Regions from separate parts of the Lactobacillus sp. 23-2 genome, predicted to be linked through region 2. Evidence: predicted binding sites of a transcription regulator. Region 2 holds the regulator's gene; the other holds the start of a gene.
The links. The regulator HrcA, encoded in region 2, represses chaperone genes, less so after heat shock. The targets are predictions, from matches to a motif close to TTAGCACTCNNNNNNNNNGAGTGCTAA.

Region 1: a site for HrcA is predicted at 6,414-6,440, ahead of groES (co-chaperone GroES). Genes of this name have one in related genera too.

The regions. Positions count from the first base shown of each region.
Region 1 covers NZ_JAOQBX010000009.1:26,744-37,594, forward strand. Annotated here, with positions in the region: gene mutL (DNA mismatch repair endonuclease MutL) at 1-1,700, opposite strand, end outside; gene mutS (DNA mismatch repair protein MutS) at 1,708-4,287, opposite strand; gene groL (chaperonin GroEL) at 4,450-6,069, opposite strand; gene groES (co-chaperone GroES) at 6,091-6,375, opposite strand; gene OCH80_RS05130 (redox-sensing transcriptional repressor Rex) at 6,530-7,195, opposite strand; gene OCH80_RS05135 (ABC-F family ATP-binding cassette domain-containing protein) at 7,403-9,322, shown strand; gene tsaD (tRNA (adenosine(37)-N6)-threonylcarbamoyltransferase complex transferase subunit TsaD) at 9,695-10,735, opposite strand; gene OCH80_RS05145 (GNAT family N-acetyltransferase) at 10,738-10,851, opposite strand, start outside.
Region 2 covers NZ_JAOQBX010000001.1:81,362-92,212, reverse strand. Annotated here, with positions in the region: gene infB (translation initiation factor IF-2) at 1-1,958, shown strand, start outside; gene OCH80_RS00365 (ribosome-binding factor A) at 1,970-2,326, shown strand; gene truB (tRNA pseudouridine(55) synthase TruB) at 2,419-3,315, shown strand; gene ribF (riboflavin biosynthesis protein RibF) at 3,330-4,268, shown strand; gene hrcA (heat-inducible transcriptional repressor HrcA) at 4,425-5,483, shown strand; gene grpE (nucleotide exchange factor GrpE) at 5,495-6,091, shown strand; gene dnaK (molecular chaperone DnaK) at 6,147-7,994, shown strand; gene dnaJ (molecular chaperone DnaJ) at 8,076-9,218, shown strand; gene lepA (translation elongation factor 4) at 9,352-10,851, shown strand, end outside.

The DNA of each region.
Region 1 (10,851 bases), on a different contig from region 2:
GTCATCTGCCGGCCATTCAAGAAGATGTCCAGCAAGCCGCGGACTTCGCTTTCCAGATCGCCAGTCAGCCAGGTTGGATAAGTCCGCATGACCAGGGAATTTTGCCCGAAGTCTTCCAGGTGCAGGCCGATCTTGTCCAGCAGCGGCAAGGCATCCAGCAGGCGCTCGTAGTCCAGGCTGCCAAAATCAAAGACCAAGGGCTCCAGCAGCCCTTGCTGGTAGTTGGTCTCCTGGGTCAGGCTGCCCATGATCTCGTCATAATCCAAGCGCCGGCGGGCAGCCAGCTGGTCAACCAGATACAAGTCGCCTTCATGGGCGGCCACTAGACAGCCATTGATCTGCCCCAGCAGCGTCAAGGCCGGCATATTGTTGGCCAGAACCTTGTCCGCGGGAGCGATGACTGCTTCCCCGCTGACGTCCTCTTCAAAAGGCTTAAGCTGCTGCTGGGCCAACACGTTGGCGTCCCAGGTCTTGGTCAGGACATACTGGTCGTCTTCTCTGACCTGGTTTAAATCAACGTATTCGGCTTTTCGCGCCTTGACCGCTTTTTTCTCCGGCGCTGGCACTTTAGCCGGCTCGCTGACTGCCAGGTCATCCTGCAAGGAAAAGGTGTCCGGCCGCCGGGTATCGACTACCTTTTGGTTCAGGTTGAATTCCAGCTGCTCTTGCTGGGTGGAATTTTTGTACGGAGTCAGGCGGAAAAGGGGATCCTCCTCCCCTGCCAGCAAGGCGTCAGTCACCGCGCTCGTCAGCAGACGGCTGAGTTCCTTTTCCTTGGACAAGCGGACCTCTTCCTTGGTCGGGTGGACGTTGACGTCGACCAAGAGCGGATCGGCCTCAATCGCGACGACCGCGATCGGGTACTTCTTGCCGGAAAGCTTGGTCCCGTAGCCGTCCAGCAGGGCTGAGGCCAGGGCATAGTTCTTAATGTAGCGGCCATTCAGCAGAATGGAGATAAAGTTCCGGCTGGATCTGGACAATTCCGGCTTGGAAACCAGGCCGTAAACCGTGAAGTCGGGGTCTTCGCTTTCAATCTTGACCATCTGCTCAGCAACTTTGCGCCCGTAAATGTTGGCCACATCCTGCTGGAGGTTGCCGTTGCCGGAAGTGCGCAAAAGCACCTTGCCTTCGCTGGTCAAAGTCAGGCTGATTTCAGGGTGGCCCAAGGCGATCCGGTTGACGATGTCGACAATCTTCATGAGCTCCGTTCTGGGGCTCTTCAAGTACTTCAATCTGGCTGGCGTATTGTAAAACAGGTCGCGGACCGTAATCTTGCTCCCCTTGGCGCTGCCCGCGTCTTCTTGGAAAGTCTTGGCCCCGCCGGCAAAGCCGGCTCTGGTGCCCAATTGTCCGTCCGTTGACGTCAGAATCTCCACGTGGGCAACGGCGGCAATTGAGGCCAGGGCTTCGCCTCTAAAGCCCAAGGTCGCGATATTGAACAGGTCATGCTCATTGGCAATCTTGCTGGTGGCGTGGCGCATAAAAGCCAAGTCAATCTGGTCAGGCGCGATCCCTGTCCCGTTGTCCTGGACGGCGACTTCCAATAGTCCGGACTTCTTGACTTCCACCCTGATCCGCGTGGCTTGGGCATCGATGGCGTTTTCCACCAGCTCCTTGACCACGCTGGCCGGCCGCTCGATGACTTCGCCGGCCGCAATCTGGTTGGTCAGGTTTTCGGATAGTTCATGAATCTTGGCCATAGTCTGCTCAGCCCTCATCCTTTAATTTCTTCTGCCAGTCAGCCACCAGCTGCATGACTTCCAGCGGGGTCTGCTCATTCAAGTCCACCTGGCTGATCTCATCCAGCAGATCCTGGCGGCTTTCCGCCAGTGGATCCGGCTCGCTGACCTCTGGAGCTGGGGCAAACAGGCTCAGCTGCTCAGCCACTGGCTCATTGATCTCCCCTGCTCCTTGGGCCTCCAGGCGTTTAAGCATGGTAGAGGCGTCCCGCAGCACCTTCTTGGGCAGACCAGCCAGCTTGGCCACGTGAATCCCGTAAGACTGGTCGGCTGGGCCGGGCAGGATCTTGTGCAGGAAGATCAGCTTGCCATTTTCTTCCGTGGCCCCAACGTGAATGTTCTTCAAGTGCGGCAAAGTCTGGTCCAGGTCGGTCAGCTCATGGTAGTGGGTGGCAAACAGGGTCTTGGCCCCAACCTTGTCATGCAGGTACTTGATGATCGCGCCGGCCAGGGCCATCCCGTCGTAAGTGGCGGTCCCGCGGCCAATTTCGTCAAACAGGATCAAGGACCTTGGCGTCGCGCGCTGCAAGGCTTCATTGGCCTCGCTCATTTCAACCATAAAGGTGCTCTTGCCGGAATACAGGTCGTCAGCGGCACCAATTCTGGTAAAGATCTGGTCAAAAATCGGCAATTGGGCCGAATCAGCCGGCACGAAGGAGCCGACTTGGGCCATAATGGCAATCAAAGCGGCTTGGCGCATGTAGGTGCTCTTGCCGGACATGTTCGGGCCGGTAATCAAGTAGATGCTGGTATCCTCATCCATCTCCAGGTCGTTGGGGATATAGTTGCCGGCGCCCAGAACGTTTTCAACGACCGGGTGGCGGCCGTTCTTGACTTCAAGGTCCTGCCGGTCCACGAAGACTGGCCGGCAGTAGTTCTTCTCTTCTGCTACCTTGGCAAAAGCCACGCAGACGTCCAAAGCAGCCAGCTGGCGGCCCAAGGTCTGCAGCTGCGGAATATGCTGCTTGATCGCGTCGCGCAGCTGAACGAACAATTCATGCTCCAGGTCCGTTGACCGGCTTTCCGCTTCCAGGATCAGGCTTTCATGCTCCTTCAATTCCGGCGTGATGTAGCGCTCGGCGTTGGTCAGGGTCTGCTTTCTCGTGTAGCGGTCTTGCGGCACCTTGGAGACGTTGCCCTTGGAGACTTGGATGAAGTAGCCAAAGACCCGGTTGTAGCCGATCTTCAAGTTGTCGATGCCGGTCCGCTGCCGCTCAGCCAGCTCTTCTTGGGCCAGCCACTGCTTGCCGCCGTTCATGACCTCACGGTACTTGTCCAGCTCCTCGCTGACGCCGGCCTTGATAATGCCGCCATCAGTGCTGGAAACCGGCGGGTCATCGACGATCGTGTTCTGAATGGTCTCCGCGATTTCACCCAAAGGATCGATTGCCTGCCCATAGCTGGCCAAGACCTCATTGCCTGACTCGCTCAAGGCCTGGAGAATGGCCGGGACGGCATTTAAGGTCCGGGACAGCTGCAGCAATTCGCGCGGGTTGACGCTGCCAAAAGCAATCCGCCCGCTGAGCCGCTCCAGGTCATAGACGCCCTTCAAGGCATCGACGATATTTTCCCGGCTGAAGTATTCATCCAGCAGGGCCTGGACCAAGTCTTGCCGGCGCTTGATCTTCTCTTGGCTCAAGAGCGGCCGGCTCAGCCACTGCTTAAGCAGGCGGCCGCCCATGGCGGTACTGGTCTTATCCAGGACCCAGAACAAGGAGCCCTGCTTTTTGCCGGTCGTGGCTGACTCGGTCAATTCCAGATTCCGCTGGACGGTGTTGGACATCTGCAGGTACTGGCCGACTTCAAAGCTTTCAGCTGCCTGCAAATGGGCCAGGCTCCGCTTCTGGGTTGCCAAAAGGTAGACCACTAGCTGCCTGGTCGCGGCTCTTTCCAGGGAGTCGGTCAGATTCTGCTCAGCATAAGAAATTTCAGCATGCTCCCCAGCAAGCTCTGCCGGCACGGAGATGGTAATGTTGGACTTTTGCAGGCTTTCGCGTTCATCCTGCTTCATCTGCCCGTCAAAAACCACTTCCCTGGTTCTTAAGGACAGGAGCTCATTGAAAACCTCAGCGAACCGCTTGACGTGGGTGGCAAAAATCTCCCCCGTGGACAAGTCGCTGTAAGCCAGGCCATAGCCGCTCTTCTTGGCAATGACGCTGGTCAAGTAGTTGGCTTCTGCCCCGTCTTCCGGGCCTGAAGCCATGCGCGTCCCAGGCGTGACCAGCTGGATAATCCCCCGCTTGACCATTCCCTGGGCCTTCTTGGGGTCTTCCAGCTGCTCACAGATCGCCACCTTGTAGCCCTTTTCGACCAGGGTGTTGACGTAGGAGTCAACGGCCATGTGCGGCACCCCAGCCATTGGGATCGGATTGGCTGACTTATTGGACCGGTGGGTCAGGGTCAGCTCCAGAATCTGCGAGCCCTTGACCGCGTCGTCTTCATACAATTCGTAAAAGTCCCCGACCCGGTAGAAGAGAAAGGCATCCGGGTACTGTTCCTTGATTTTGTAGTATTGCTCCATCATTGGAGTCGTGGCTTTCTTTGGCATTAAAGATCTCCCTCACGTAATTCAGTTGCCTTCTATTATACATTATTTTTCCAAACAAACGTTTATCCCGCCAACAGCAAATCCAAAAACGACAAAAAGAGCCTAGCCCAGGGCTAAGCTCTTCTTGCAGTAATTCTTTGTCTTGTTGTCTTTTCAGTCAGTTTACATCATCCCTGGTTGAGCGCCAGCGGCAGGAGCTTCTGGCTTGTCTTCTGGGATTTCAGCCACGACAGCTTCAGTGGTCAAAAGCAGGCTGGCAATTGAAGCAGCGTTTTGCAAAGCTGAACGGGTAACCTTGGTTGGGTCGATGATCCCTTCGTCAATCATGTTGACGTATTCGTCATTTGCAGCGTTGTAGCCGACTTCTGGGTCAACGTGACGCAGGTGTTCAACGACGACTGAGCCGTCCTTGCCGGCGTTTTGGGCAATTTGACGAACAGGAGCGGTCAAAGCCTTCAAAACGATGTTGATCCCGGTTTGTTCGTCTGGGGTCTCACCCTTGACTTCGCTTACGGCCTTTTCAACGTTGACCAAAGCAGTACCACCACCGGCTACGTAGCCTTCGTCAACGGCCGCGCGGGTAGCGTTCAAGGCGTCTTCAACCCGGTAGCGGCGTTCCTTCAATTCAGTTTCAGTTGCGGCACCAACGTGAATGACTGCTACACCGCCGACCAATTTAGCCAAGCGTTCTTGCAGCTTCTTCTTGTCGAAGTCGGAAGTAGTAACTTCGATTTGCTTTCTAATGGTGTCAACGCGTTCTTGGATGGCTTCCTTTGAGCCTGAGCCGTCAACGATCGTGGTTGAGTCCTTAGTAACCGTTACGCGGCGGGCTTGACCCAATTGTTCAAGCTTGGTGTCCTTGAGTTCCAGGCCAAGGTCGTCTGAGATGACCGTACCGCCAGTCAAGGCAGCGATGTCAGCCAGTTGTTCCTTGCGGCGGTCGCCAAAGCCAGGAGCCTTAACGGCAACGACGTTGAAGGTCCCGCGGATCTTGTTCAAGACCAAGGTTGGCAAAGCTTCGCCAGTTACGTCGTCAGCAATGATCAAGAGGGCACGGCCTTGTTGAACGATGCCTTGCAGCAATGGCAGAATGTCTTGGACATTGGAGATCTTCTTGTCAGTAATCAAGATGTATGGGTTTTCCAAGTCGGCTTCCATCTTGTCGTTGTCAGTTACCATGTATTGTGACAGGTAGCCGCGGTCGAATTGCATCCCTTCAACGACGCTCAATTCAGTTTCAATCCCGCGGGAGTCTTCGATGGTGATGACGCCGTCGTTGCCGACCTTTTCCATGGCGTCAGCGATCAGGTTGCCGACTTCGCTTGAAGCACTTGAAATAGAAGCAACTTGGGCAATTTGGTCCCGGCTGGAAACTTCGTGGCTGTTCTTGTGCAATTCGTCTACGGCAGCCTTGGTGGCCTTTTCAATCCCGCGGCGGATGCCAACTGGGTTAGCCCCGGCAACGACGTTCTTCATGCCTTCTTGAACGATTGCTTGGGTCAAAACCGTAGCCGTCGTCGTACCGTCACCGGCGATGTCGTTGGTCTTTGAAGCAGCTTCCGCAACCAGCTTGGCGCCCATGTTTTCGTAGTGGTCTTTCAATTCAATGGCCTTGGCGATGGTTACGCCGTCATTGGTGATGGTTGGGTTGCCGTAGCTTTGTTCCAAAACTACGTTTCTGCCCTTAGGCCCCAAAGTGGTCTTAACCGTGTTGGCCAGCTTGTCAACCCCGTTTAAAAGTGAACGTCTTGCGTCTTCTGAAAACTTAATGTCTTTTGCCATCTTTTATCTGCACTCCTTAAATTACTTAACGATTGCCAAAATGTCTTTTTCGTGCAATACCAAGTATTCTTGGCCTTCATACTTAACCTTGGTGCCAGAGTACTTGTCGTATACGACTTCATCGCCCTCTTGGACGGTCATAGGAAGCTTGCTGCCGTTTTCAGCATAAGCGCCAGCACCTACGGCAACAACCTTGCCTTGGGTTGGCTTTTCCTTAGCGTTGGAAGCAAGTACGATGCCACCAACGGTTTGTTCTTCTTCTTTCTTAACTTCAACGATCACGCGATCTCCAATTGGTTGTAACACGTTTGTCCCTCCTGAAATAATAGTCTTAATCAAAGTGTTTAGCACTCTTGTTTTCCAAGTGCTAACTTACAAGTATGATAATAAGCCCTTTTTGCAAAGAATGCAAGAAAAAAATAGCACTTTTTAGCTTCGAGTGCTAAAAAGTGTCATTTGCCTATTTATTTTGCTCATTTTCAGCCTGTTTTTCGGCCAGCTGGTCGGAGTCAAGGAAGTAGATCAAAGTCTGCAGCTCCGTAGCCAGGTCCACGTTCTGGACCCGCACGCCGCTTGGCGCAGACAAACGGATCGGGGTAAAGTTCATGATCCCCTTGATGCCAGCTTCAATCATTTCATCCGCCGTCTTTTGAGCCGTGGACTGGGGAACGGTCAGGATCGCGATGCGGATCTGCTGGTCAGCAATCTGCTTCTTCATTTCCTCCATGGAGTAGACCGGCACGCCCTGCATGATCTTGCCGGTAATCTCGGGGTTGATGTCGAAGGCACAGGAAATTCTGATATTGTTGCTGCGCTTGAAGTTGTAGTTCAACAGGGCATGGCCCAGATTGCCGACCCCGACCAGGGCCACGTTGGTCAAGGTGTCCTGGTTCAGAATCTTCTTGAAAAAGCTCAGCAGGTTCTTGACGTCATAGCCATAGCCCCGCTTGCCCAAGGCCCCAAAGTAGGAAAAGTCGCGCCGAATGGAGGCGCTGTCTACCTGCACTGCTTCCGCCAGTTCAGTTGAGGAAACCTTGTCTTTGCCTTCATCATTTAAGAGCAGCAAGTAGCGGTAGTAGAGCGGCAAGCGTTTTGCCGTAGCCTTGGGAATCTTAATTTTGCTCATAAAAAGCCTCCCATTTCATTTGTCTTGTGAATGTGAATCTCTAATCAATCACTTATTATAATAATAGTTTTTCCCGTCAGTTGACAAGATGCAATTTCACAATATTTGCTTTTACGCAAAAAATAGGACTTTTTTCACAAAATAAAATTCAATCTTTTTCCTTTATAATCCTACTGTATGATAGAATGTGACAAGGTGAAAAAAGATATGATAATTGCACAAGGACATGACTTGGAGCAGCGCTTTGGCGCGACTCCATTATTCAGCAACGTAAACTTTACAATTGAAAACAACGCCCGGATCGGCCTGGTCGGCCCCAACGGGGTCGGCAAGACCACCCTGCTCAAGATCATGACCGGCAAGCAGGAAGCGACCCACGGCGAATTTACGGTCAACAAGGGAATTGAGCTGGGCTATATTGCCCAGGAGCACGACTTTGACGAGTCAAAGTCCATCTGGGATGAAATGATTACGGTCTTCCAGCCCCTGATTGACCAAGGCAAGCAGCTGGAGCAGCTGCAGTACGCGGTCGCTGACCATCCAGAAGACCAGGACCTGCTCAAGAAGCTTGACCAGGCCCAATTCAGTTTTGAACAAGCCGGCGGATATACCTACCAAGCCGAAATGAAGTCCATGCTCAACGGCTTCAACTTCCCGCAGGCTGCTTGGCAAAAGCAGATTGCCAGCCTGTCTGGCGGGGAAAAGACCCGCTTGAGCTTCGTCAAGCTCCTGCTTAAGAAGCCGCCCTTGCTGCTTTTGGACGAACCGACCAACTACCTGGACCTGGACACCCTGGACTGGCTGGAAGCCTTCTTGAAGAACTATCCCGGCGCCATCGTCACGGTCTCCCACGACCAGTACTTCCTGGACCACCTGGCCACGCAGATCTTTGAGCTGAACCACGGGGCTTTGACCATTTTCAAGGGCAACTACAGCCAATACCTGGCCCAGCGCGAGCTGCGCGACCAGCAGCAGGAAGCCGCCTTTGAGAAGCAGCAGGAGGAAATCAAGCGCCAGGAAGAGTTCATTCAAAAGAACATCGTCAGAGCCTCCACGACCAAGCAGGCCCAAAGCCGCCGCAAGGCCCTGGAGAAGATGGACCTGATTGACCCGCCTAAGCATTCCGGCAAGGTCCGGATCAGCTTCAAGAGCGCCAGACCATCCGGCAAGGAGGTCTTGATTCTCAAGGACCTGACCATCGGCTACCCTGACAAGGTGATGCTGCGCGACATCGACTTCCAGATCAACAAGGGCGACCGGGTCGCGGTGATTGGGCCCAACGGGATTGGCAAGTCCACCCTGCTGAAGACGGTCGTCAAGCAGCTAGAGCCAAAAGGCGGCTCCATCAAGTACGGGGCCAGCCTGGACATTGGCTACTATGACCAGGAACTGCAGGGGCTGGACTACTCCAAGACGGTCATCGACACCATCTGGGACAAGCACCGGGACATGGATGAAAAAGATATCCGCTCCATCCTGGCCTCCTTCCTGTTCACGGCCAAGGACATCGACAAGAAGGTCAGCCAGCTTTCCGGCGGGCAAAGAGCCCGGCTGACCTTGACCGTCCTGTCAATGGAGCACGACAACTTCCTTTTGATGGACGAGCCAACCAACCACTTGGACATCGAGGCCAAGGAAGTCCTGGAGAAGGCGCTGGCCAGCTATGACGGCACCCTCCTCTTCGTCTCCCACGACCGCTACTTTATCAACCAGCTGGCCAACAAGATCGTTGCTGTCCGGGACGGCCACGCCAAGATCTATGAGGGCAACTACTCCTACTATCTGGATGAGAAGGCCAAGCAGGCCCAAGCCGAAGCAGAAAAGGCGCCAGCAGCCCCCCAGTCGCCGGTCAAGACCAGCGACAGCAAGCTCTCCTACCAGGAGCAGAAGAAGCGGGATTCAGAAAAGCGGAAGCTCCAGCGCCTGGTCGACCAGGCTGAACAGCAATTGGCCGAATTGGAAGCCAAGGAAGCCGACATCCAGCAACAGATGGCTGATCCAGCCATCGCCGCTGACTTCTCCAAGCTTGGCCCCCTGCAGGAAGACCTGACCGCGGTCCAGGAGGAATTGGAAAAGGTCAGCGCCCAATGGGAAGAAAATTCCCTGAAGCTGGAAGATTTTGCTTAATTGCTCATTTCCCATAAATTACTACTCAAAGTGCTCTATCAGTTGATATATCAACTGATAGAAGAATTCGCTGAGTTTAAGTTACAACTCAAAAAATAATATCTTAAACTTTGAAAAAGGCCGTAATAGTAGGCTTCTTAGACATTGAGTTGTAAGATCCTGGGAAATTAGCATTAATTTGTTCTTTTGGCTTACAATAAACAGGATTTGTTTTTAACAGATCCAAATCCGCAAAATATCAACATCAACAATCGATTAACGGCAAAAGGGCATCCCCAGTGAAGGGATGCCCTTTCGTTTGCTTATTGGCAAATAATTCTGAATTGTTTTTAGTTGTTTTCTGTAGCGTTCAATTATTATTTTTTGGCATTCTTACTGATAGTCTGCCGCGTATGGGAGTTCCAATGAAGGATCGGCATCCAGGTCCAGACCAGCAAACTTGCCTTCCTTGTACAGGTTGTAGGCCGCTGCCCCGATCATCGCCGCGTTGTCGCCGCACAATTTAAGCGGTGGCAGGACGACCTTCGGCGGCTGGGCCAAGTTCTTGATCTCCTGTTCCATCCGCTCGCGCAGGCCCAAGTTGGCGGCTACCCCGCCGCCCATGATAAAGGTCTTTGGCTGGTACTGCTTGATCGCCCGGATGGTCTTGGCCGCCAGGACGTCAACGACCGCGGCCTGGAAGCTGGCCGCCAGATCATACTTGTCCAGCTTCTGGCCAAGCTGGTCAGCATGGTGGCAGGTGTTGATGAAGGCACTCTTCAGGCCAGAGAAGGAGAAGTCGTAGTTGTCTTCGTCAATCATGGCTCTCGGGAAATTGAAAGTATCCTTGCCCTGGTGAGCCCACTGGTCAATGGTCTTGCCGGCTGGGTAGTTGATGCCCAGAACCCGGCCGATCTTGTCATAGGCTTCCCCAGCCGCGTCATCACGGGTATCGCCCACAATTTCAAAGTGGGTTGGATCCTTCAGCAAGACGATTTCAGTATGACCGCCGGAAACCTGCAGGGCCAAGGCTGGGTATGCGATCGTGTCTGCCAGCTGGCCGGCCGAAATGTGGCCCATGATGTGGTCCACGGCGATCAGCGGAATGCCTGTCGCCATTGAAGCGGCCTTAGCGGCGTTGATCCCGATCAGCAAGGCCCCAACCAATCCTGGCCCGTAAGTGACGGCGATCGCGTCAATGTCTTGCCAAGTGCAGCCGGCTTCAGCCAAAGCTTCCCGGGTAATCTGGGTAATCACTTCAATGTGGTGGCGGCTGGCCACTTCCGGAACCACCCCGCCAAAGCGGGCATGGCTCTTGATTTGGGTGGCCACGACCAGGCTCTCGATCTCTGAGCCGTTCTTGACGACTGAGGTTGAGGTTTCATCACAGGAGCTTTCAAAAGCCAGGATGCGAATGTCTTTCTTCTCGTTCAAATTCATTGCTTCTTTCTTCCTAAGTACATGATCATTTCCAAGGCGTCCATCGTTGACCCGTCAAGATGGGTATAGTAGCCTTCGCGCTTAAAATTGTCCTCAAAGCCCAAATGCCG
Region 2 (10,851 bases):
TGGCTGCGCCAGAGCCAAGCAAGGACAACCGCCGCCGGGGCGGCAAGCCAGGCCGCAAGGGCCAAAATGCCGACTTCCAGCCAGATCACAGCCATTCAGACCGGGCCGAGCGCCGCAAGAAGAAGAACAAGAAGCATCAGCAAAGCGCGCAGCCGAAGAAGCAGCCTACTCAAAGAAAGGAACGGCCATTGCCAGAAAGCTTTGAATATGAAGTTGGCATGAATGCCCAGGACCTGGGCAAGATCCTCCACCGCGAGCCAGCGGAAATCGTGAAGAAGCTCTTCATGCTGGGGATCATGACCAACCAAAACCAGTCCCTGGACAAGGACACGATCGAACTGCTGGCAGCCGACTACGGCATTGAAGCAGTTGAAAAGGTTCACGAAGACATTTCCGACATCGACAACATTTTTGAACAGGAAATGGAAGCTTCCAAGGAATCCAAGAACCAAACCGTCCGTCCGCCAGTAGTTACCATCATGGGTCACGTTGACCACGGTAAGACGACCTTGCTGGACCGCTTGCGCCACACCCGGGTTTCAGAACATGAAGCCGGCGGGATTACGCAGAGCATTGGTGCCTACCAAGTCCGCATCAACGACCGCTTGATCACTTTCCTGGACACGCCAGGCCACGCGGCCTTCTCAAGCATGCGTGCCCGCGGGGCTGAAATCACGGACATCGTTGTTTTGATCGTTGCGGCTGACGACGGGGTTATGCCACAGACTATTGAAGCCATCGACCACGCTAAGAGCGCGGGCGTGCCAATCATCGTGGCCATCAACAAGATGGACAAGCCAGGCGCCAACCCGCAGCACGTCACTGAGCAGCTGATGAACTACGAATTGATTCCAGAAGCCTACGGCGGCTCCACGATCTTCGTTGACATTTCAGCCAAGACTGGCCTGGGCATTGATGAGCTTTTGGAAAACATCATTCTGGAAGCCGACATGCTGGAACTGAAGGCAGATCCTAAGCAAAAGGCGATCGGGACGGTAGTTGAGGCCCGTTTGTCACGGGGCAAGGGCCCAGTTGCCGACGTTTTGATCCAGCAAGGGACCCTGCACGTTGGTGACCCAATCGTTGTCGGCGACACCTTCGGCCGCGTGCGGACCATGACCAACGACAAGGGCCGCCAAGTCAAGAAGGCCACGCCATCCATGCCGGTCGAAATCACTGGCTTGAACGACGTGCCGGAATCAGCCGACAAGCTGGTCGTCTTTGAAGATGAAAAGACGGCCCGCGCGGTTGGTGAAGCCCGTGCCCAACAAGCTCTGCAAAAGCAGCGTGAAAACGTGCAGCACGTCACTCTGGACAACCTGTTTGACACGATGAAGCGGGAAAGCATGAAGTCAGTCGACATCGTTTTGAAGGCTGACGTGCAAGGCTCCGCTGAAGCCTTGGCTCAATCCTTCCAAAAGATTGACGTTGAAGGCGTCCGCGTCAATATTATCCACTCTGGCGTTGGTGCCATCAACGAAAGCGACGTTACCCTGGCCAGCGCTTCAAACGCCCTGATCATTGGGTTCAACGTCCGGCCAACGGCCATGGCCAAGAGCCAGGCTGCCCAAGAAGGGGTCGACATCCGCCTGTACAGCATCATCTACAAAGCAATCGATGACGTTAAGGCCGCTATGCAAGGGATGCTGGAACCAACTTATGAAGAAAAGGTAATCGGCAACCTGACTGTCCGCGAGACTTGGAAGGTTTCCAAGATCGGGACGATTGCCGGTGCTTTTGTTGACAACGGCTATGTCAACTCAGATGCCGGCATCCGGGTAATTCGCGATGGCGTCGTCAAGTACGACGGCAAGGTTGCATCCCTGCGCCGCTTCAAGGATGACGTCAAGGAAGTCAAGGCAGGCTTTGACTGTGGCTTGACCATTGAGAAGTTCAACGACATCAAGGTCGGCGACCAGCTTGAAGCCTACGAGATGCAAGAAGTTAAGCCTAGCTAACGGAGGTTGCAATGAAGCATAGAAAAGGACGCGTCGAAGGCGAGATCCTGCGTGAACTGACCAAGATCATCCGCCGCGACATTCGTGATCCGCGCGTCAGCGGGGTAACTTTTACCGCCGTTGAATGCAGCAACGACTTTTCTTACGCGACCGTCTACTACAGTCTGCTGACCGATGATGCGGAAAAGCAGAAGGACGCGGAAATTGGTCTGGAAAAGGCCAAGGGGACCATGCGCCACTTGCTCGGGCAAGTGCTGACGGTCTACAAGGTTCCAGAATTGATCTTCAAGCGGGACCAGTCCGCGATCTACGGGAGCAAGATCGACCAGTTGATTGCTGACTTGCACAAGCAAGAGGAAGATCGCTAAAAGTCGGAATTGAAGAAAATAAGCAGCAAAGCGCCTCAGGGCGCTTTTTTGCTGGAGAAAACATGAACAGGAAATTGAGGCGAGGACAAGACATGTATAACGGAATCATTGTAATCGACAAGGACGCGGGCATGACCAGCGGGGACGTGGTCTATAAGCTGCGCAAAATCCTGCACACCAGAAAGATTGGCCATGCCGGCACCCTGGATCCCAGCGTGACTGGCGTCTTGCCAATTGCCGTCGGCCAGGCAACCAAGCTGATCGAATTGATGCATGAGCGGCCAAAAGCCTATGAGGGCGAGGGAATGTTTGGGGAAGCGACCGACTCTTACGACTTGGACGGGACCGTCACCAAGACGGCCAGGCTGGCCCGGCCCTTTACCAGCGCGGAAATTCAGGCAGGAATGAAGCAGCTTACGGGTGACATCAGCCAGCTGCCCCCAATCTATTCAGCCGTCAAAGTCAATGGCAAGCGCCTCTATGAGTACGCCAGAGCCGGGATTCCGGTTGAGCGGCCCGCCCGCGCGGTGCACGTGGCCAGCTACGAGCTGGTTGGAAAGCCCAAGTGGGATGAAGCGCAGGCAAGAGAAAGCTTTGCATTTAAGGTTGCCTGCTCTAAGGGAACCTATGTCAGAAGCCTGGTCAATGATCTGGGCGAAAAATTGGGCGTCCCAGCGGTCATGACCCGCTTGCGGCGGACGGCCAGCTCCGGTTTTGATCTGCAGCAGGCCGTGACTTTGGATGAACTGGAAAAGCATCTGGAACAGATTGATCAGTATCTGCAGCCAATCGATGCTTTTTTCAAGGACTACCAAACGGTAGATCTGGACGAACAAAGCTGGAAGCAAGTGCAAAATGGGGCCTGGATCAAGCTCAAGGCTGATGCAGACAAGGTCGCTTTGCGGTACAATAATAGAGTTAAAGCGATTTATCGGGCAAAAGGTGGCGCGACCTACTGTCCGGATTTGATGCTGCTAAGTAATGAGTAATTGAGGGATCTAGTTTGAAAACAATTAACATCAGCTATCCGATTGACCAGCCGCTGACGGATGGACCAGTCGTTCTGGCCTTGGGCTTTTTCGACGGGGTGCACATTGGTCACCAGCGCCTGATCGCCGAAGCGCGCTCAGAAGCTGACCAAAAGGACCTGCCGTTGATGGTCTTGACCTTTGACCGCCACCCGAAAGAAGTCTACGCGGGCGTAAAAAAATTTGCCTACTTGAACTCACCGGATGAGAAGGTCCATGAAATGGAAAAGATTGGCGTGGATTACCTGGTGATCATGCAGTTTACCAGGCAATTCAGCCAGCTGGCCCCGCAGGATTTTGTGGACCGGATCATCATGAAGCTGCAGGCAGACACGGTCGTCGCCGGCTTTGACTATACCTATGGATCAAAAGACGTGGCCAATATGACCAATCTGCCAAAGTTTGCCAAGGGCCGCTTTGCGATCAAGGTCTTGCCCAAGCAGATTTTTGAAGGACAGAAGATCGGGTCAACCGAGATCAGGGAGGCCATCAAAAAGGGCGATCTGACTTTGGCCACGGAGCTTTTAGGCCACCCGTACACGACCAGCGGCAAAGTCGTTCATGGCTTCCGCAATGGCCACAAGCTGGGCTATCCAACGGCTAATCTGTCCATGGACTGGCCCAAGGTGCTGCCAAAGATTGGCGTGTACGCGACTATGACTCGGGTCAAGGACCGGTGGTATGAGTCAATGACCAGCGTGGGCTACAATGTCATGTTCAACGATGAAAAGCAGATCTACATTGAGTCCAATCTTTTTGACTTTGACCAGGATATCTACGGGGAGACCATCACGATTGCCTGGTACAAGTACCTCAGGGATGAGCTGAAATTTGCCAGCCTTGACGGCCTGGTCGCTCAGCTTAAGCAGGATCGCATTAATGCGGAAGCTTATTTTGACCAAACGGTCGAATAGGATGCTATGCAAAATAAGATAAAAAGAGCCAATATTGCTTGGCTCTTTTTTCTTCGAAAAAAATTAGCATTCAGCTTGACTAACTGCTAATTTCTTGTTAATCTATACCATGTTAGCACCTGGAAGATGTGAGTGCTAAATGTGAGGGCGATAATTATGTTGACCGAACGTCAAGAACTTATACTAAAGACAATCATTCAGGACTTTACCAAGACCCACGAGCCTGTGGGGTCAAAGACGGTCATGAATCAATTGCCGATCAAAGTATCCAGTGCGACTATCCGCAATGAAATGGCGGTCTTGGAAGAGGCGGGGCTGATCGAGAAGACCCACTCCTCCAGCGGCCGGATTCCTTCAACAGAAGGCTATCGATATTACTTGGACAACCTGGTTCAGCCCCTCCGGCTGCCGGAAGCCGTCTATACCCAGATCGGCTCCCAGTTTGACCAGCCGTTCAACCAAGTTGACGAGATCGTCAAGGAAGCAGCCAAGATCCTGTCTGATCTGACCGACTACACGGCCTTCGCGGAAGGGCCAGAGGCCAGAGGGGTCAGGATCACGGGCTTTCGGATCGTGCCCCTGGCGCCCCGGCAGGTGATGGCCATCCTGGTCACTTCTGACGGCGGGGTCAAGAATCAGCTCTACACCTTGCCGCGCCACATCTCAGGCGATGAGATTGAGCGGGCGGTGCGGCTGATCAACGACCAGCTGGTTGGCAAGAGCTTGGGCGAGATCAATAAAGAAACTTTCCAAGCCTTGTCCAGCAGCAACATCGTGGGCAAGAACGTGCCAGAATTCCTGGAGCTTTTGGAATCAGTGATCAAGGAAGCTGCCAGTGAGCAGCTTTACGTCGATGGCCAGCTGAACCTGTTGAACAACACCGACAAGAGCGATATTGACGACATCAAGTCCCTGTATCAGCTGATCAACACCGACAGTCTGGTCGGCGAACTGATCGACATCGGGGATGAGGACGAAAACGGGGATTCCAAGCGCTATCCAGTCCACGTCCGCCTCGGGACTGAATTGCCCAGCGACCTGCTCCGCAATTTCAGCCTGGTTACCGCTGAATACAGCGTAGGCAAATATGGCCATGGGACGATCGCACTACTGGGTCCGCGCAATATGCCATATTCCGAAATGATTGGCCTGATGGAATTCTTCAGGCAGGAATTGGCAAGAAAATTGCTGGACTACTATGGCAGATTTAAATAAGGAGGTTTGTCGTGAGTAAGGAAGAATTTCCAAGCGAGAAAGACTTGACTCAAGCAGACAAGCAAACAAAGCAAGACAAGAAACATGCCGCCAAGGCAAAGAAGACCAAGCCGGCGGCCAAGCAAGATCCAAAGAAGGACGAGCTGGCTGACTTGCAAAAGCAGCTTGCAGAGCTGACCGCCAAGAACAAGGAGCTGGAAGACAAGTACCTGAGAAGCGAGGCCGAGCAGCAGAATGCCCAGCGCCGCTACAGCAAGGAAAGAGCCAACCTGGTCAAGTACGAGTCCCAGCGCCTGGGCAAGGACATCCTGCCAAGCGTGGACAACTTGGAAAGAGCCTTAGCCGTCAAAGCCGATGATGAAGTTTCCGGCCAGCTCAAGAAGGGGATTGAAATGACCCTGGAAGGTCTGGTCAGAGCCTTGAAGGACAACGGCATTGAAGAAATCAAGGCTGAAGGCGAGAAGTTTGATCCGACATTGCATCAGGCGGTACAAAGCGTGCCAGCTGAGAATGATGATCAAAAAGACCACGTCGTGCAGGTTCTGCAGAAGGGCTACGTCTACAAGGACCGGACCCTGCGGCCAGCCATGGTTGTCGTGGCACAATAAGACAGCAATCAAGCAATTTATTCGAAATTATTCAATCTAACAAGGAGAGCAAAACATGTCAAAAGTTATTGGGATTGACTTGGGTACGACCAACTCAGCAGTTGCAGTTTTGGAAGGCAAAGAACCAAAGATTATCACCAACCCGGAAGGGGCTAGAACCACCCCTTCAGTAGTTGCCTTTAAGGATGGCGAGATTCAAGTCGGTGAAGTTGCCAAGCGGCAAGCGATCACCAACCCGAACACGATCGTTTCCATCAAGCGGCACATGGGTGAAGCTGACTACAAGGTGAAGGTCGGCGACAAGGCCTACACCCCACAAGAAATCTCCGCTATGATCCTGCAATACATCAAGAAGTTCTCAGAAGACTACTTGGGTGAGCCGGTTACTGACGCGGTTATTACCGTTCCAGCCTACTTCAACGACGCTCAGCGGCAAGCAACCAAGGACGCCGGCAAGATCGCGGGCCTCAACGTGCAGCGGATCATCAACGAACCAACTGCTTCAGCTTTGGCTTACGGTCTGGACAAGGATGAAGACGACGAAAAGGTCTTGGTCTACGACCTTGGTGGTGGTACCTTCGACGTTTCCGTCCTGCAGTTGGGCGATGGCGTCTTCCAAGTTCTGTCAACCAACGGTGACACCCACCTGGGTGGTGACGACTTTGACAACAAGATCATCGACTGGCTGGTAGCTGGCTTCAAGGAAGAAAACGGCGTTGACCTGTCAAAGGACAAGATGGCAATGCAACGCTTGAAGGATGCCGCTGAAAAGGCCAAGAAGGACTTGTCAGGCGTATCTTCAACCCACATTTCCCTGCCATTCATCTCAGCCGGTGAAGCAGGTCCTCTGCACCTGGAAGCAGACCTGACCCGGGCTAAGTTCAACGAACTGACTGACGACCTGGTTCAAAGAACCAAGATCCCATTTGACAACGCTTTGCGTGACGCTGGCCTGTCAGTTGGCGACATTGACAAGGTGATCTTGAACGGTGGCTCAACCCGGATTCCAGCCGTGCAAGAAGCCGTTAAGCAATGGGCTGGCAAGGAACCAGACCACTCAATCAACCCAGACGAAGCCGTTGCTTTGGGTGCCGCTATCCAAGGCGGGGTAATCTCTGGTGACGTTAAGGACATCGTTTTGCTGGACGTTACCCCATTGTCACTTGGGATTGAAACCATGGGCGGGGTCTTCACCAAGCTGATCGACAGAAACACCACCATCCCAACTTCCAAGAGCCAAATCTTCTCAACCGCAGCTGACAACCAGCCAGCCGTTGACATCCACGTTCTGCAAGGTGAACGGCCAATGGCAGCTGACAACAAGACCTTGGGCCGCTTTGAATTGACTGACATTCCAGCCGCTCCACGTGGCGTGCCACAAATTCAAGTTACCTTCGACATCGACAAGAACGGGATCGTCAACGTTTCAGCCAAGGACATGGGGACTGGCAAGGAACAAAAGATTACGATCCAATCAGCTTCTGGCTTGTCAGATGAAGAAATCGAAAGAATGAAGAAGGAAGCCGAAGAGCACGCTGAAGAAGACAACAAGAAGAAGGAAGAAGTCGACCTCAGAAACGAAGTTGACAGCCTGATCTTCCAAACCGAAAAGACTTTGAAGGAAGTCGACGGCAAGTTGCCTGAAAGCGATGCTAAGCCAGTCAAGGACGCTCTGGAAGACCTGAAGAAGGCCCAAAAGGACAACAACCTGGACGAAATGAAGAACAAGAAGGACGCCTTGACCAAGGTTGCTCAAGAATTGGCAGTCAAGCTTTACCAACAAAACGCCCAAAACGGGCAAAATGGTCAAGCCGGCCCACAAGGCCCAGCCAATGGCGGCAGCAATGGTAGCAACGGCGACACTGTTGACGGCGACTTCACCAAGGTAGACCCAAACAAGTAAAGCGACTATAATTGAACAAAAGGAGAAGAACTGCATGAAGTAGTTCTTTTCTTTTGTTAACAAGAAGGAGCGTAAAGATAGATGGCAGCAAATCGGGATTACTATGATATTTTGGGCGTCAGCCGTGATGCCAGCGATGCTGAGATCAGCAAGGCATACCGCAAGCTGGCCAAGAAGTATCACCCAGACTTAAACCATGAACCCGGTGCGGAAGAAAAATACAAGGAAGTCAACGAAGCTTATGAAGTTTTGCATGACCAGCAAAAGAGACAGCAATACGACCAGTTCGGCCAGGCAGGCATGAATGGTCAGGGCTTCGGTGGCCAAGGCTTTGGAGGCCAAGGCTTCGGTGGCGCTGGTTTCGATGATTTTGGCGACATCTTCAACAGCTTCTTCGGCGGTGGTGCCAGCCGGCAAAGAGTCGACCCGACGGCGCCACAGCGTGGTCAGGACCTGGACTACACCATGACCATTGACTTCATGGATGCGATCAAGGGCAAGACGACCGATATTACCTACACCCGGAGCACGACTTGTGAGACTTGCGGCGGCAACGGTGCTGAAAAGGGTACCCACCCAATCACCTGTGACAAGTGCGGCGGCAGCGGGATGATGACGATTACCCAAAGATCCGTCTTGGGCATGATTCAGCGGCAAACCACCTGTGACAAGTGCTCAGGCCGCGGCTTCATCATCCAGCACCCATGCAAGAGTTGCCACGGGGCAGGGACGGTCGACAAGAAGCAGACCCTGCAGGTCAAGGTGCCAGCCGGCATCGATGACGGCCAGCAGATCCGCCTGGCCGGGCAAGGCGAAGCCGGGAAGAACGGCGGCCCTTACGGGGATCTTTACATCGTCTTCCGGGTTCGTCCAAGCAAGGACTTTACCAGACGCGGGCAGACCATTTACACGACCGTGCCGATCTCTTTTGCCCAAGCTACCTTGGGCGATGAGATCAACATCAAGACGGTTTACGGGGATGCCAAGCTGAAGATCCCAGCCGGGACTCAGCCAAACCAGAAGTTCACCTTGAAGCAGAAGGGCGTTCCAAGCCTGCGCGGGGGCGAGCCTGGCGACCAGATCACCACGGTTGAGATCGTGATCCCTAAGAACATCAACGAAGCGCAGCGCAAGGCTTTGCTTGAATTCGTCAAGGCCTCCGGCGGCTCAATCGCTCCGCAGGAAAAGGGCTTCTTTGAGCGTTTGAAGGACAAGCTCAGCTAAACAAGCGAATAGATTGATTAAGCCTGGCTTTGGCAACAAAGCCGGGCTTTTTTCGCGGTCAGGACTAATAGGGGACAAGGCCGGCAAATTCAGTTATAATAGTTAGGTATTAGATAAGGATGCGAGAAAACACATGGATTTAGCAAAACTCAAAGATTATCAGCAGCACATCCGCAACTTTTCGATCGTGGCCCACGTCGACCACGGCAAATCGACCATTGCCGACCGGATTCTGGAACTGACGGATACGGTATCAAAGCGGCAACTGAAGAATCAGATGCTGGATGACATGCCACTGGAACGCCAGAGAGGGATTACCATCAAGATGAACTCGGTGCAGGTCAAGTACCACGCCAAAGACGGTGAAGACTATATCTTCCACTTGATCGACACCCCAGGACACGTCGACTTCTCTTACGAAGTTTCCCGGTCTTTGGCAGCCTGTGAAGGGGCCTTGCTGGTTGTGGACGCGTCGCAAGGGGTGCAGGCCCAGACCCTGTCCAACACCTACCTGGCTTTGGAAAACAACCTGGAAATCCTGCCAGTCTTGAACAAGATCGACCTGCCAAGTGCCGATCCCGACATGGCCAAGGAAGAAATCAGCGAAATGCTGGGGATTGACGCGACAAATGCCGTTGAGGTCTCCGGCAAGACCGGGCAGGGGATTCCTGACCTTTTGGAAAGAATCGTCACTGACATCCCAGCTCCGGTAGGCGACATCGAAGCCCCGCTCAAGGCCCTGATCTTCGACTCCAAGTACGATGACTACCGCGGGGTCGTCATGCAGGTGCGGATAGAAGAAGGATCCGTCAAGCCGGGCGACGAAATCATGATCATGAATACGGGCAAGAAGTATGAAGTGACCGAAGTCGGCGTTTCCAGCCCGCACCCAGTCAAAGAAGACATCTTGATTGCCGGCGACGTTGGCTACATTACGGCCAACATCAAGTCAGTCCGTGAAACCCGGGTGGGTGACACCATCACCAGCGCTGTCCACCCAACGGCCAAAGCCCTGCCTGGCTACCGGCAGATTCCGCCAATGGTCTACTCCGGGATGTACCCAAGCGACAACCGGGATTACGATGACTTGAAAGAGGCCCTGCAGAAGCTGCAGCTTAACGATGCTTCCCTGGAATTTGAGCCGGAAACTTCACAAGCCCTGGGCTTTGGCTTCCGTTGCGGCTTTTTGGGTCTTTTGCACATGGACGTGGTTCAAGAGCGCCTGGAGCAGGAGTTTGACCTGGATTTGATCATGACCGCGCCATCCGTTGACTACCACGCCATCATGCCGAATGGCGAAGTCATGCTGATCGACAACCCGGCTGACCTGCCAAGCGCCGGTGAATACAAGGAGCTGCAGGAGCCTTACGTGAAGGCCGAGATCATGGTGCCTAATGATTTCGTTGGTCCAGTCATGCAATTGTGCGAGAAGAAGCGCGGAGAATTCCAGACCATGGACTACCTGGACAAATACCGGGTCAATGTGATCTATGAGATGCCTTTGGCGGAAATCATCTATGACTTCTTTGACCAATTGAAGTCCTCAACCAAGGGCTATGCCTCTCTTGACTATGAGATCATTGGCTACCGGAAGACTGATCTGGTCAAGATCGACATCCTCTTGAACAAGGAG